DNA from 2 places in the Paenibacillus sonchi genome. Region 1 is predicted to be linked to the other one. Evidence: a T-box and tRNA genes for the amino acid it is inferred to sense, from the RefSeq annotation. Region 1 holds a T-box; the other holds one or more tRNA genes.

What was found. The T-box of region 1 lies ahead of lysS (lysine--tRNA ligase). A T-box ahead of a tRNA ligase gene usually reads a tRNA of that ligase, here a tRNA-Lys.
Region 2: it encodes a tRNA-Lys, which carries the amino acid that the T-box ahead of lysS (lysine--tRNA ligase) is inferred to sense. The anticodon was not compared.

Annotation. Positions count from the first base shown of each region.
Region 1 is NZ_CP068595.1:5,461,789-5,469,346, reverse strand. It holds gene JI735_RS24400 (TSUP family transporter) at 1-61, opposite strand, end outside; gene JI735_RS24395 (amidase family protein) at 272-1,744, shown strand; partial or broken gene JI735_RS37500 (NUDIX domain-containing protein) at 1,916-2,200, opposite strand; gene tnpA (IS200/IS605 family transposase) at 2,449-2,883, opposite strand; gene JI735_RS24380 (hypothetical protein) at 3,114-3,293, opposite strand; gene JI735_RS24375 (YebC/PmpR family DNA-binding transcriptional regulator) at 3,555-4,274, opposite strand; gene lysS (lysine--tRNA ligase) at 4,368-5,921, opposite strand; T-box leader at 5,987-6,250, opposite strand; gene JI735_RS24365 (Gfo/Idh/MocA family protein) at 6,345-7,442, opposite strand; gene JI735_RS24360 (AraC family transcriptional regulator) at 7,455-7,558, opposite strand, start outside.
Region 2 is NZ_CP068595.1:4,693,523-4,701,080, forward strand. It holds gene JI735_RS20760 (effector binding domain-containing protein) at 228-1,118, opposite strand; gene JI735_RS20765 (hypothetical protein) at 1,260-2,174, shown strand; gene JI735_RS36115 (hypothetical protein) at 2,200-2,835, shown strand; gene uvrA (excinuclease ABC subunit UvrA) at 2,811-5,066, shown strand; partial or broken gene JI735_RS20775 (SUMF1/EgtB/PvdO family nonheme iron enzyme) at 5,097-5,279, shown strand; tRNA gene JI735_RS20780 (tRNA-Lys) at 5,425-5,497, shown strand; gene JI735_RS20785 (ABC transporter ATP-binding protein) at 5,611-6,378, opposite strand; partial or broken gene JI735_RS20790 (FecCD family ABC transporter permease) at 6,378-7,480, opposite strand.

The sequences.
Region 1 (7,558 bases):
CCCCGGCCAAAAAACCGCAAATCACCAAAATCGTAATCATTGCTATACTGCCATGTTCCATATTGCGCAAAGCCTCCTGCATGGATGTCAAAAACGTTCAAACAAACTCCAGCATACACAATTTCAAGGGTGGGCACCAGAGAATTCTTGGATGATAGTTTGCAGTAATAGTCGATTATAATCAATAAATCCCACCAAAAAATTCATTATCGTGATACATTCAAAGGAACTTGCACTATTTTTAAAAGATACTGAATTTAGGAGGTTGTGTATGCGAAATTATTATAAATTTGCGAATCTGAATTTGGACGAGGCAAATATCTTCGATTTACAAGAGGCCATGGAACAGGGGAACCTGACTTCAAGAGATCTGGTATTTTATTATTTAACCCGAATTGCTGAATACGATCAGGATGGTCCGCACATCAATGCCGTCATGGAGATTAATCCTGATGCAATTTTTCTGGCGGAAGCCCTTGATCTGGAACGGAAGTATGGAGGCAGACGCGGATTACTTCACGGTGTTCCCATACTTTTAAAGGATAATATCGGTACCCATGACAAAATGCACACCAGTGCCGGTGCCTTGGCATTGGCACAGCATATAAGCCCGGAGGATGCTTTTGTAGTGCGGAAATTAAGGCAAGCGGGGGCCATCATCCTAGGCAAGACGAATATGACAGAATGGGCTAACGGTATTTCGTCCAGTATGTGGGCGGGCTATAGTTCAAGGGGCGGGCAGGTTGCCCACCCTTACGGGGAATTTTTTGTCGGCGGGTCAAGCACCGGATCTGCAGCTGCAGCCGCTATGAATTTTGCAGCCGCAGCGGTAGGAACAGAAACTTCGGCTTCCATTCTGAGTCCGGCAGTCCAAATGTCCGTTGTCGGGATCAAGCCTACTGTGGGCTTAATCAGCCGCACGGGAATAATCCCTTTTTCATACTCACAGGATACAGCAGGCCCGCTAGCCAGAACTGTGTCCGATGCAGCAATACTTCTTGGAGTGCTTGCAGGAAGAGATGAAAACGATCCCGCAACTTGGAGGTATGAAGGATCTGACGGGGGACAGGATTATACCGGATGTTTGAACGTTGAAGGCTTACGCGGAGCGAGAATCGGAATCTACTGTGACGTGCCTGAGCATGTGCTGTCTTCCGGTGAGATTGATGAATTCCTGTTTGATCAGGCTGTTTCCGATCTGACTAAAGCTGGGGCACAGGTTGTAAAGCCTATAGAAATCCCCTCATTCCATGGCCCGTGGAAGTACAACAAAATAAATATGGAATTCAAGCATGGAATTCAAAATTTTCTGCATAACCTCCCTGCTCATATGCCCATACACTCATTATCAGAGTTAATCCATTGGAATCAAAATCATAAGGAACAAGCGCTTCGGTACGGCCAGGATATCCTGGAGTATAGAGAAGGCCTGGCCGATCTTTTGAATGACAGGAAATATATTCAGGAGTCGATCTTGGATTTGCACCTTGCCCAGCGGGAAGGCATTGACTATGCTATTGACCGCTACCAGTTGGATGCGATTATGTTCCCTGCTTACATCGGTGCAGACTTGTCGGCCAAAGCGGGTTATCCCTCGATTGCTGTTCCGGCAGGATACATGGAGAACGGAAGGCCCTTCGGAGTCACTTTTGCCGGTAAGGCGTTCAGCGAACCTGCTCTGATTGCGATAGCGTATTCTTTTGAGCAGCACACCAAACACCGTAAACAACCTGTATTCGATTAATGGAACTATTCTTATTCCCAGCCATGACTTGAAAACCAGACGCCTTCCCGGTAACGTTCCAAAGCCTGCTTCACAAAAGGGATCATGTTCCCGGGAAGCTGATCTATGGGGATCTATGGGGAACCATCGCAAATCATCACATTTATCCGGTTCGGCATTTACAATCTCACCCTGCCACCGGTTAGCAGTGAAGAAAAAATCAACCCGTTCATCATCAGTTGTCTTGATATGCATAACTCCGAGCATCTTGAGATCCTTGAGATGAACAGCAGCACCGCATTCCTCCTGCAGTTCACGGGCTGCTGCTTCATCCAACTGTTCTCCACCATCCAGCCGTCCTGAAGGAAGACCGTAAAAACCATCATCGTGGCCTGTATTGCAGCGTCTCAGCAGCAAGATTTGCTGGTCTGAGATCAAAACTGTATGTACAACACTTAATAAACGGAACTCCGGCATAATCCCACTACCTTCCTGTTATCACATCATAAGAACATTTGTTTCTATAATACCACATCCAAATCGAACCTCCCTTCATTCATGTGAAAATTTCCGGAAATCATAACCACCCGTCCAACGGGTGGTTTGCTCTGAGGCTATAAGCCTCTGGTGCCGGCTAGCGTCTAAAGGCGCTGGCTTTCACTTCGTTCAAGCCACTATGCCTTTGCCTCTTTTGCCTACCCCTGAAGGGGTGCTTGGACTACCAGCTACCCCTTAAAGGGGTTTTCATACTCTTTCACACTCAGCTTATCCAGTGCAATATCGTGACTTTCCTGCTCCTGGATATACTTTTTAATCGTTGCTTCATTGAGACCTACCGTGCTTACATAGTACCCTTCTGCCCAAAAATGGCGATTCCCGTACTTATACTTCAAGTTTGCATGCTTATCGAAGATCATGAGCGCACTTTTCCCTTTCAGATATCCCATAAAACTCGAGACGCTCATTTTTGGTGGAATACTCACCAACATATGAATATGATCGGGCATGAGGTGTCCTTCGATAATCTCTACTCCTTTGTAGCCACAGAGTTGCTTTAGGATATCTCGGATACTTTCTTTGTATTGATTGTAGATCACCTTTCGTCTATACTTTGGGGTGAATACGATAGGGTACTTGCACATCCACTTGGGTTGTGCCATGCCTTCTCTGGCTTGTGCCACAAAAACCACCTTCTCCTTTCGTTAGACATAGTAGCTTGAACAACTCTATTATAACGAATGAGTTTAGGTGATTTTTTGCTATAAGCCTGGACTACTCCACCCGCATAGCAGGTGGTTTTTTGTTTCGCACGCTTCGCGTACTCAACGGGCTGAAGCCCCTAATAAAAAAAGCGGCAGGAGCTTCTCCTGCCACTCGTATATCCATAAACTCACTTATAAGTATTCTGCTCATTTTTCTTGTACGTGGTTTTGTCATCCCGCAGCGATTCTTTACGGATGTCGAGCTTCTTCTGTTCCATTTGCTGTGCTTCCTGACTGGTTACTGCAACCCGGTCCAGTTCCTCGACCGTGTTGATCAAATTCTTGTCCGGTTTGGTGTGATTCTCCACTGTATAGCCTCCTAAAAAAGTTTTTGAGCTAATGTCCCGATGTTTCCGCTCTGAAAAAAACTGCATCGGAAGCATAAGCTGATGTGATAAGTCACTTCAGCTTATTGTGGCAATTCATGGAGAAGATTATGCATCCTGCGCAGCAGTCCGGATAAACCGGGTAACAAGGATCAATGTGTTCACCAAAAAGCCGGATAAGCAGATCGCAGATCCGCCTGTCCGGCTTTCGCTTGAAGCAATTCTATTTTATAGACCGCAATACTATTCTTCCGAATCTACGTTATGATATACCTGCTGCACATCGTCCAGTTCTTCCAGAGCGTCGATCAGCTTCTCGAACTGCGCTTCGGCATCTTCTGGTAGAGTCACATAGTTCTGCGGAAGCATGGTCAGCTCAGCCACTGTGAAATCAGTTATTCCGGCACTCCGGAAAACCTCTTGAACCGCATGGAACTGGTCAGGCTCAGCATAGACGATGACTGCTTCGTCCTCTTCCAGCACATCGCGTACATCGACATCCGCTTCAATCAGCAATTCCATCACTTCGTCCGCCGTTTTGCCTTCCAGCCCGATAACAGCTGTTGGCTCGAACATATAGGTTACTGAACCGCTGACACCCATGTTGCCGCCGTTCTTGCTGAATGCGGACCGCACCAGAGGGGCGGTACGGTTGACGTTATTGGTCAAGGCATCGATGATGATCATCGAACCGCTAGGACCGAAGCCTTCATAGCGCAGTTCCACGTAGTTTTCGTCGCCGCTGCCTTTGGCTTTGTCGAGCGCCCGGTCGATAATGGCTTTCGGCACATTGTACGTTTTGGCGCGCTCCAGCACGACCTTCAGCGCACGGTTTGACTCCGGGTCCGGTTCACCCTTCTTCGCTGCCACATAAATTTCCACACCGAATTTGGCGTATACCTTACTTGTATTGGCATCCTTGGATGCCTTCTTTTCTTTAATATTATTCCACTTACGACCCATATTGTTCCCGCTCACTTTCCAACATTAATTATAAACAGTCTTGTATATTATACCTCTGTTCGATATATCCCGTAAAGGGCAGTCCCGGTCCCGCTAAAAATCCAGCAGCGCCAGCAGCTTCTCCATCCCGACCGCCTGAATCAGCACAGGGATCCGCGGCCCTGTCTCCTGGCCTAGCACCAGCCGATAGATTAATGTGAACAGACGTTTTTGATTGTTCTTCATGCTTTGTTTATCCTCGTCATAACAAATAGCGTATATCGCCTTCATCAGCGGCTCATCTTCCATTCCCCCGGTTCTCAGCAGCCTGCAAAAGGCAGCCAGCCATTCTTGCTCATGAGCCTCCAATGTGTCATACAGCTTGTTATCACGGCGGGTGTTCACAGTAACCAGCTTTTGCGGCATCCAGTGTCTGATCCAGTACTCTGCCCGCTCCGCTGTCTGCTCCAGTCTCTGGACATCTACTTCTTCCCCGTTTCGTGTCATGATCTCCAGCAGCAATTTTGAATCAAAATGAATCAAAGGCAGCAAGCCTGCAATGGGCCCAAAGCCGGGCGCTTTTTCGTCCAGCGGATGAATCAGGGACAACTCCAATGCCGCGCGGATATCATCCGTAAGTGTATGGGAGCCGTAAGCCTTCCGGTAGCGTTCAAATTCCGTATAGTTGCGCAGCACATCTTCATCCATGCCGATATGAAACGCTGCACCCGGCTGGTATTTGGCGAACAGAAACAGAATATTTTCCGGCGCATAGACCTTCAGCAGATCATCGGGTGTGTAATTGTTCCCGGAGGAACTGGACATTTTGGCAAAGCTTCCTTTGATTCTAATGAATTCATAGGGCTCATACATGGGAGGCGCACTTCCAAAAATCCGCTCCGAGATAACCGAAGCTACATTGTAACTGCCTGTTTCCGACGAATGGTCACGGCCTCCCGGCTCGAACAGCACCTGCTCCAGATTCCAGCGCATCGGCCAGTCGATTTTCCATTGCAGCTTGATATTATCCGCCTCGGGAACAGACAGACTGCTATGATAACCGCATGCACAGCTATAGGACAAGAGCTCTTTGTCTTCATCAAAAGAATGCACCGTGGTCGAGTCCTTGCCACAATCTCCGCAATACACACTCACAGGATAGAATGCGGCTCTGTCCGCTTCGCTGGCTTCACCCGTCTTGAACGACATCAGGATATCATAGATTTCGCCTCTGCTGCGCAGCGCATGAAGAATTCCGGGTGCGTACCGGCGGGACTGATACTCCTTGCTCTGATAAATAAATTCCGGCCTGATCCCAAAAGCCTGAAGCGCCTCTTCAAATTCCTGCTCGAAATGCTCGGCATAGGAGTTGTGACAGCCGTAAGGACAAGGAACCTGCGTATAGGGTCTGCCAATATACTGCTCAAAGCTTGGATCTACATGAAGCGGAACCTTGCGGAACCGGTCAAAGTCATCCCATGAAAAAATAAACCGCACCTGTTTGCCGGCTTTTTCGAGCGCCCTGCTTACAAAATAAGTCGTCACAATCTCCCGGAAATTCCCTATATGAATGTGGCCTGACGGACTAATCCCCGATGCGCATACGAATGTCTGCTGCTCCGGATGGCTTTCGATGAGCCGGTTCGCTATTTTTTCGGACCAATGCATGAACAATCACCTCAACAGTTAATGTAAAAAGCAAACAAAAAAGCCCTCATCCGCAAGATTGTCATCTTGAGGACGAGAGCTGTAATCAGCGCCGTGGTACCACCTCTGTTCACGGACCTGTCACCATGCCCGCCTCTTCGGGTACGGCCATTACGCTTATACCCTATCTCTGTAACGGGAGATCCCGTCATAGCATCCTTGGGCACAGGGCCCAATTCCGTATGAAGCTCGGAGACTTTTTTCGTCAGGCGCACCGCTGCTCCGTTTCACCCTTCCGAAGCTCTCTGTGAACGATGCCGCCTGATTACTCTTCTCTTCATCGCTGAAGTGTTATGCTTTTTCAATATAGACACTATAACAAAATCACAATAAAAAGTCATTATCCAAATAAATATTGCCTGGATTTCCCCTTAATCATCTACATTATCTGCTGTCCTGTTCATTCAGATAAATGGCCTTGCCCGTACGCGAGGATTCATAGAGGGCTTCTAAAATCCGGGAAACCACGTAGGCCTGTTCAGGCGTCACCACCGGTTCTTTGTCCTGGTCAATCGCCTCAATCCACTGGCGCATTTCGGTATCCGGTGCGCTTTCCTGTCTGCCTTCGTAGAAGGCCACTCCGCCCGCACTAAGCTCAATCTCGTTCGTATATAAACGGCCCAGCTTCTCGCCATTAATGCGCAGTCCTTGTTTCATGTCGGCTCCCGCTTCCGTTCCGCTCAGGCTGCATTTGGCCTCATCGACATCCAGCGAATTCAGCGCCCAGCTGGACTCCAGCATAATAGTGGCGCCATTCTCCATGACAATCATCCCGAAGGCCGAATCCTCCACCGAAAATTGCTTCGGGTCCCACGGTCCCCAGGCATTGGCTGCATTCTCTCTCCGTGAAAGCTCGTGGTGGGTGGTGCCGAGAACCACCTTGGGCTGATAGTTGTCCATCATCCACAGGGTCAAATCCAGCGCATGGGTGCCGATATCAATCAACGGTCCGCCGCCCTGCTTCTCCTCATCCAGGAACACTCCCCAAGTTGGTACAGCTCTGCGGCGGATGGCATGGGCCTTGGCAAAATAAATGGAGCCAAGCTCCCCGGCTTCGCACAGCTGCTTAAGATACAAGCTGTCCTCCCTGAAACGGTTGTTGTAGCCGATCGTCAGTTTTTTGCCGGTCCGTTTGGCGGCTTCAAGCATTGCTTTGGCTTCCGCCGCTGTTTTGGCCATCGGTTTTTCGCACATTACATGCTTGCCGGCCTCCAAGGCGGCAATTGAAATTTCCGCATGGGAGATGTTAGGGGTAAGCACATGGACTATATCAAGCGAACCATCTTTTAATAACTCTGTGTATCGGGTATATACTTTTGCCTCTGCGCTTCCATACTTCTGCCGGGCCTCTTCCGCCCGCTCTTCAATAATGTCACAAAAAGCGGCCAGCTCTACATTCTGAAGCTTGCTCAGGCTGGGAAGATGCTTGCCGTTAGCAATACCGCCACAACCGATAATACCTATCCGATACGTTGTACTCATATTAAGTCACCCTCACTTTGAATTGGATTGCTGTCTGAGCGCGCGGAACGCTGCGGGCGTCATGCCCAGACGTTTGCGGAACACAGCATGCAGATAATTGGCATTGGTAAATCCCG
Region 2 (7,558 bases), 770 kb from region 1:
GAAGGATTGGGCTCCATCCGCGGACTGAAGCGGACAGAGGAGCCCTTATTTTGCCAAAAACCTTGCTTTTTCAGCAGTTACGGACTCAGGAGCCGTTATATCGTTCGATCGAGCCTGGAATAAAGGGGGAAGGGACAAATAAAGGCTTCTCTGAATTAGACTAAAAAGTGGATACGGGAACCCCCCATAGAGCAGCCCCTTTTGCTCTCTTTTTCTAGACAGACAAGTTACACCTGCGAAATCGGATAATACAGATTGCATTCGCAGTACTGCTTGTTGCATCTGGCGTAATTGATCAGCTCGAAGCTGAATTTTTCCTTCAGGTCAAATTGTACGGTGGGCATCCATGTTTCAAAGATGTACTTCCAGATGGTACTTAAGGACTTGGAATTAATCTCTTCGGGCCGGTGGGGGCCCATATAGGTGAACACACCGTACCTGTGGGGAACAACATGCTTGACTGACATATCCGGCGGAACGATGCTGCTCTGATTAATTTCGACGGACGGCTGGTACCAGGTATAGCCCTCAAACGGTTCCGGAACGGTGGTATATCCGATATAAATATCTTTGTTAACCGGATTGATGATTCTTGGCCGGTCCTTATAAAAGAAGGCGACACCCAGCCGGTTGGCCGTCTGATTTGCCATGTTGTCATTTACATCCACCTGATAGTCAAGCCCGGCAATCGAAAAGGGGGGCAGTACGCTCGTGGAATGGAAATAGACAAGACCTTCTCCCGCCCGGTGCAGAAAATCGGCATTAAACCGGTCCATGATCTGCAGTGGAGTGGGACTCCGCCGCCATTTGGCCGGGCTGATGTTGAATTCCTCCTTGAACACTCTGCTATAAGTGCGTTCGCAGCCAAAAGAGTATTTGGAGGAAATAAACTCAATGCTGTTCCGTTCATGGATCAGATCTCCAAGCGACAATGCGATCCGCCTTCTGCGCACGTACTCCATCAGGCCTGTGGCAGTGGCCCCTTTCCAGATGCGGAGTAAATGGAATTTGGAGATATTCACCTGCTCTGAGATACGGTCCAGGCTTAGTTCCTCCAGCAGATGGTCTTCGATAAATTCTGTAGTCTGGTTGATCGTTTCCAGGAGATGAAGTTCCATAATCGCTCCTTTGTGCTGAACTTGTGCCGGATAACCCAGCAATTTTTGTCCGGTTCTTTAAGCCGCAGTGTAGTATGATTCTACCATAAACGGAAAATCTGAAAAGGAAATTTTTATAGAAGAAGGAGGAGTGCAGGAGGGATGGACAATGTACAGCAGGCAGAGCTGAGAGCACGATACATAGCCGCACAGGACAGCTTTATCTCCAAGGTCAGCAGTGATCCGAATGTGATAGCCCTTATTGTCAGCGGAAGTCTGGCCTATGATGTGATCTGGGAGAAAAGCGATATTGACATGACCATGATCGTCAGGGACCAGCCTCTTACTACTACAACCTATTGTATCGATGAGGACGGGATTCTGATCAATGTGTATCTTGTGGTCCGCAGTACGTTCAAACGGGGGATGGAGCGGGCGCTCGGCGGGTCTTTTTCCCAATCCTACTATTCCAAAGGGAAGATGGTGTATTCGACGGATGACAGTCTGATCGAATATTTCGAAGACCTCAAGACAGCCGGCAGTGATGATATTGCAATTTCAGCGCTCTACATTGCCAGTGAACTGGTGCATTTGCGCGACAAGGCCCGGAAGTGGCTGACGGTAAGAAAGGATCTTCTCTATGCGCAGTATTACTTGTTAAAAGCGGCTGAATCAGTTGCTCATATGGAGCTCTGCATCCACGGGGAAGCCATATCCAGGGAAGCCATCCAGAGAGCCCAGACGCTGAACCCGGAGGTTCTTGTTCCGTTCTATCAGGAGGCGATGTCCCATCATATGAGTGCAGAAGAAATAGAGAGCGGATTAGAACGGCTGGACCAGGTGCTGGAGCGTCATCTCCCGGTTTTTTCAAAGCCGGTCATTGAGTTCATGCGGGATGAAGAGATCAAAACCGTAACGCTGATCAATAAGCATTTCCACGTACAGAGTGACCAGTTGCTTGGCATTATGGACTATCTGGTCCAGCAAGGCATCCTTGAAAAGGTGACCCAGACGATTCGGATTACACCCAAAAGCAAGCGGGCCGTAGAGGAAGCTGGTTATTTGTATATTCCTTAACACGAGTGCAGAAAGGAGCTTCAGCATGTCAGTAAGAACGACTATCGAGATAGCCGGAGCCAAGCAGAATAACCTGAAGAACATTTCCGTTGAAATTCCGCGGGACCAATTAACAGTGATCACAGGAGTGTCCGGCTCAGGGAAATCTTCGCTTGCTTTTGACGTCATTTACGGAGAGGGGCAAAGGCGGTTTCTGGACTCTATCTCAACCTTCGCCAAGAGCCGAATCAGCCAGCTAAAAAAAGCAAAGGTCGACTATGTTCGCGGCCTATCCCCGGTAATCGCGATTGAACAGAAAAAAAGCAATAACAATCCGCGTTCCACCGTCGGCACGGTCACGGATATCAACGATTATCTGCGCCTGCTGTACGCTACGGCGGGTGTCGGGAGATGTCCGGAATGCGGCCATTCCCTGAAACAGCTGTCCGCTGCCCAGATCGCCGAGCGGATTTCCTCATTGCCCTCCGGGACAGTGGTAGAGCTGCGGGCTCCCGTCTATAAAGTATTTGGAGAGGAGTACAGCTTCACTTTCCAGCAGTTAAGGGAAAAGGGGTATAAGAATCTGCTGGTGGATGGCGAGCCTTTTTCACTGGCGGAAAAAGAGAACTCGATGAGACCCGGGAATATCACATTGAAATGGTCATTGACCGCTTCCAGCTGAAAAAGGATACCTATATTCAACTGACCAAATCCATTGAAGCCGCAATGCTGGCATTGGAAGAGGATATCATGATCAAAGTGGAGGTTCCGGGAGGCGTGGCCCCGTCCTTCTATCAGGAGTTTGGCTGTCCGGAGCATCATTTCTTCCTGTGTGACATGCAGCCGTTCCATTTTTCCTTCAACTCGCCTGTAAGCGCCTGCCATACCTGCCTTGGGGTAGGGATGTCTTATGTGGTGGAGCCCCGTTTTCTGGTGGTGGCACCGGAAAAAAGCATCAGCAAGGGAGCGCTCAAAAGTACAGTCTTTAACCCTGCGGGCAAGGACAGCTACCGCTCTGTGCTGATGTACAGCCTGTCTCAGAAGTATCATTTCAGCCTGGACACGCCTTTCTGCGATCTTCCGAAGGAGATTCACGATATTCTCTTTTATGGGACCAAAGGCGAGGTTCTCCCCATGCTCCAGCCCCCTAATTCGACCAAGAAGAACTGGATGATCGGACGGGACCGGCCTTTCTGGGGGTTCGTCCATGAAATGGAGAGCTGGTACAAGCATTACATACGGAAGACTTCGACCTCGGAAGCCTTCGAACCGACGTTCATCAAGGATTGTATGATCGAGAAGATCTGCCCGGAATGCAACGGTGCAAGACTCAAAAAACAGCGGCTCCAGGTTACGCTTGGAGAAGAGAATATAGACCAGCTAAGCCGCAAACAGCTGCCGGAGCTGCTTCATTCGCTGGAAACGCTCACGTTCGAAGCTGAGGTTCAGGATGTGGCTTCCTCGATCATTCAAGAGATCCGGACCAGGGTTTCCCTTTTAATTGATATCGGGCTTCACTACATCAGTCTTAACCGGAGAAGCGACAGTATTTCAGGCGGCGAGATGCAGCGGATCAAAATGTCCACCCAGATCAGCAGTGAGCTGATGGGGATGCTGTACGTGATGGATGAACCGAGTATTGGCCTGCACCCCCGGGATTCAAGCCGCGTGATTGATACGATGAAGAAACTGCGGGATATCGGCAATACCGTAATTGTGGTTGAACACGATATGGATACGATTCAGAGTGCAGATCATATTATCGAAATTGGCCCGGGTCCGGGGATTCATGGCGGGCATGTCGTTGCCTGCGGCACAATGGAAGATATAATGAATGAACCCCAGTCTGTAACGGGCCAATATTTATCGGGAAAAGCCCACATCCCTGTTCCAGGGAAGCGCCGAAGTCTGGGAGATGATTTTCTGAGTATTCAGGGCGCCCGGGAGAACAACCTGAAGAATGTGGATCTGGACATTCCATTGGGTGTATTCATTTGTATTACCGGAGTTTCGGGTTCTGGAAAAAGCTCGCTGATCAACGAGATTCTGTTCAAGCAACTGAAGATCGACAAGACGGCTGCGCGGATGGTTGCGGGGGAGCATGATTTTCTGTTTGGCGCGGACCTGCTGAACAATGTCATCAACATCGACCAGACCCCCATTGGAAGGAACAGCAAGTCCAATCCGGCAACCTACATTGGCATTTATGATAAAATCCGGGATCTGTTCGCCTCGCAGCCGGAGGCTGCCGACCGGGGGTACCAGGCGATTGATTTCAGTCTGACCCATGCGGGAGGCACCCGCTGTGAGCAATGTGCCGGAGACGGAGTGATCGTCACCAATCTGCAGTTTATGGCGGACATTGAAACCATCTGCCCGGTGTGTAAGGGACAGCGGTTCTCCGAAGAAGGACTTGAAATTAAGGTCCACGGCAAAAGCATCGCCGATGTGCTGGAGATGACAGTGGAGGAAGCACGTGAGTTCTTCAGTGACCACAAGTATCTGAAGCATAAGCTGGAGATTATGGATGAATTGGGGCTTGGCTATATGCGTCTGGGCCAAAGCTCGACCACGTTGTCCGGCGGAGAGGCGCAGCGGGTCAAGCTGGCCTATGAGCTGTCCAAAATCAAGAGGGGAGCCCGTAACCTGTATATCCTGGACGAGCCTACCACAGGGCTGCACCTGTCGGATATCCAGAAGCTGCTGCTGTCACTGGGCAGGCTGGTGGACAAGGGACATACGGTCATCGTTGTTGAACATCATCTGGACGTCATGAAGTCCGCGGATTATATTATTGACATGGGCCCGGAAGGCGGCCATCAGGGCGGGTATGTTGTGGCTGAAGGCACACCGGAGCAGGTAGCTCAGGTGGAAGCTTCCCATACGGGAAGGTTTCTCCGCACGGTGCTATAGGAGGTTGAAGTGAAGGCTTTACAATATGCTGGCAATGTGCGGGAATGGTGCTGGGATATCTATGATGAGAATGTGTATGGCTCCTACCGGATTTTCCGCGGCGGCAGCAGGGCGGAGGAGGCCAGGGGCTGCGGAGCCACCTGCCGCCGCCGGAGTCACTCTACGTTCCATATTGATGATCTTGGTTTCCGTCTGGCCCGGTCGTTGCGATAATGGGATAATAAAGCAATAGGCAGTTTACCGTTCGAAAAAATAAAAGCTTGAATTGTGGGCTCAAAAATGTTACACTCTTAAACGTGAGAAATTTACAAATCCACATTGCAGCCTCTTTATTAGAATAGGACGGTACTGCATATGTGGACTCTTAGCTCAGTTGGTAGAGCAGTTGACTCTTAATCAATTGGTCCAGGGTTCGAGTCCCTGAGAGTCCATCCTGAAGAAACGGCAGAAATGCCGTTTCTTTTTTTGCGTAGAATTTCTTGCCCGGGTAAACAAGTTTATAAACATAGTAAAACTTTCTACATCCATTATTCCTCAGCAATACTTACTGTGCCTCCAGATAAGCAATGCCAAGCGCCCCGGTTACAGGGTTGCGGTAAGTCTCGCAGGCCACATCGAATACCTGGCCGATTAATTCCTTCGTCAATATATCCTCAGGCTTCCCGCAGGCGGCCACTTGGCCTTTTTTCATCACATACAGATAGTCGCAGTATTCCGCAGCAAGGGTGAGATCATGGAGCGCAGCGAGAATGCCGATGTCAAGCTTTTTGACGATATTTAAAATTTGCAGCTGATATTTGATATCCAGATGATTGGTGGGTTCATCCAGAATCATGAATTCCGGCTGCTGGGCCAGAACCCGGGCGAGAATTACACGCTGCTTCTCTCCACCTGACAATGAATTATAGCTGCGGTCTGCATAACCTTCCAGATTGACCTTGTGCAGAGCCGACGAGACAATATTTGCATCCTCTTGATTGTCGGTCTCCAGCATCCCTTTATGCGGGGTTCTGCCCATCGCGACCATTTCCCGCACGGTGAAGTCAAAGCTCAGTTCGTTGAACTGGCCGACGACCCCCAGCTTTTGCGCCACGAGCCGGGGACTGGATTTCATCAGATTCATTTCAGACAGGGATACCTTGCCCTGGCTCGGTTTGATGACTTTATAAATGCTTTTGAGAAGAGTGGATTTCCCGCAGCCGTTCGGGCCGATGAGGCCGACGAATTGTTTGTTCCTGACCTTCAGCGAGACATCCTTTACGATATTCGCATTGGCGAAAGATACACTTAAGTGCTCAACATTCAAATTCATTAGTTTTTCCCTCCAAATGCGTAGCCTTTTTTGATCAGCATGTACATGAACATCGGGGCGCCAATCAAGGCGGTGATGATCCCGATCGGGAGCTCCACATTCGGTACAATCGTCCGAGCGATCACATCTGTCCAGATCAGGAAGATCGCACCGAACAGAATGGACGCAGGCAGCAGCCTCCGGTGATCGGAGCCTACCAGCCCTCTGACCAAATGGGGAATAATGAGCCCCACGAATCCGATCATGCCGCAGCTTGCCACCATCACCCCTGTTATCAGCGCGGTAATCAGCATATAGGCTTTGCGGAATACCCCAGATGAATCCCCAGAGTGACCGCAGCTTCATCCCCAAGCAGCATGGCGTTCAGAACCCTGAACTGCATCAGGAAAAAGAAAATGGCGGCTGCGACAGCTGCCGAGATCAGCGGCAGCTTATCCCAGCTGGCAGCAGCGAGGCTGCCCATCGTCCAGAAGGTAACAGTCTTAATGCCTTCCGCATTGTTGGCAAAGTAGACAATGAAGTTGGCAAAGGCCGTACATAAAGCATTAATAACCATGCCGGCCAGGACGAGTTTGACGGAGGTCATTTTGCCGCCTGCGCTGGCCAGAATCAAGACCAGAAGCGAAGCGCCGACCGCACCCGCGAAAGCCCAGAAGGCGACGCCTGTCTGGCCCAGCAGTCCCATAGAACCAAAGCCGATCAGGATGGCGAAGGTTGCTCCAAGCGATGCACCGGAAGAGATACCGAGTATGTATGGATCAGCGAGAGGGTTCTGTACGGCCGCCTGCATAATGGTTCCGCACAGCGTCAGCCCGGCACCAATGAACATGGCCATGAGAACGCGGGGAAAGCGGATTTTCCATATAATATCGACGAATGAACCGGAGGTCAGCTCCTGAATATCTCCGATTTGAATGCCCGTGATGTGGTGGAGCAGAATCCGGTACGATTGCGAAACGGGAATATCGACCTGTCCAAAGGAGACAGCCGCGCCCGCTGACAATATCGTAATAATCAGCAGAATGCCTATGATGGTCATAAAGCCATAACGGGTATGAATAATGGACTGCTTCGGTTCGGTTTGCGCTGATTCAGTTTGCATGGATTCAAAAGGCTCCTTAATCAATATGTTTAGTGTTTAATTTAGAATATAATTCATAATGAGAATGATTGTCAATGA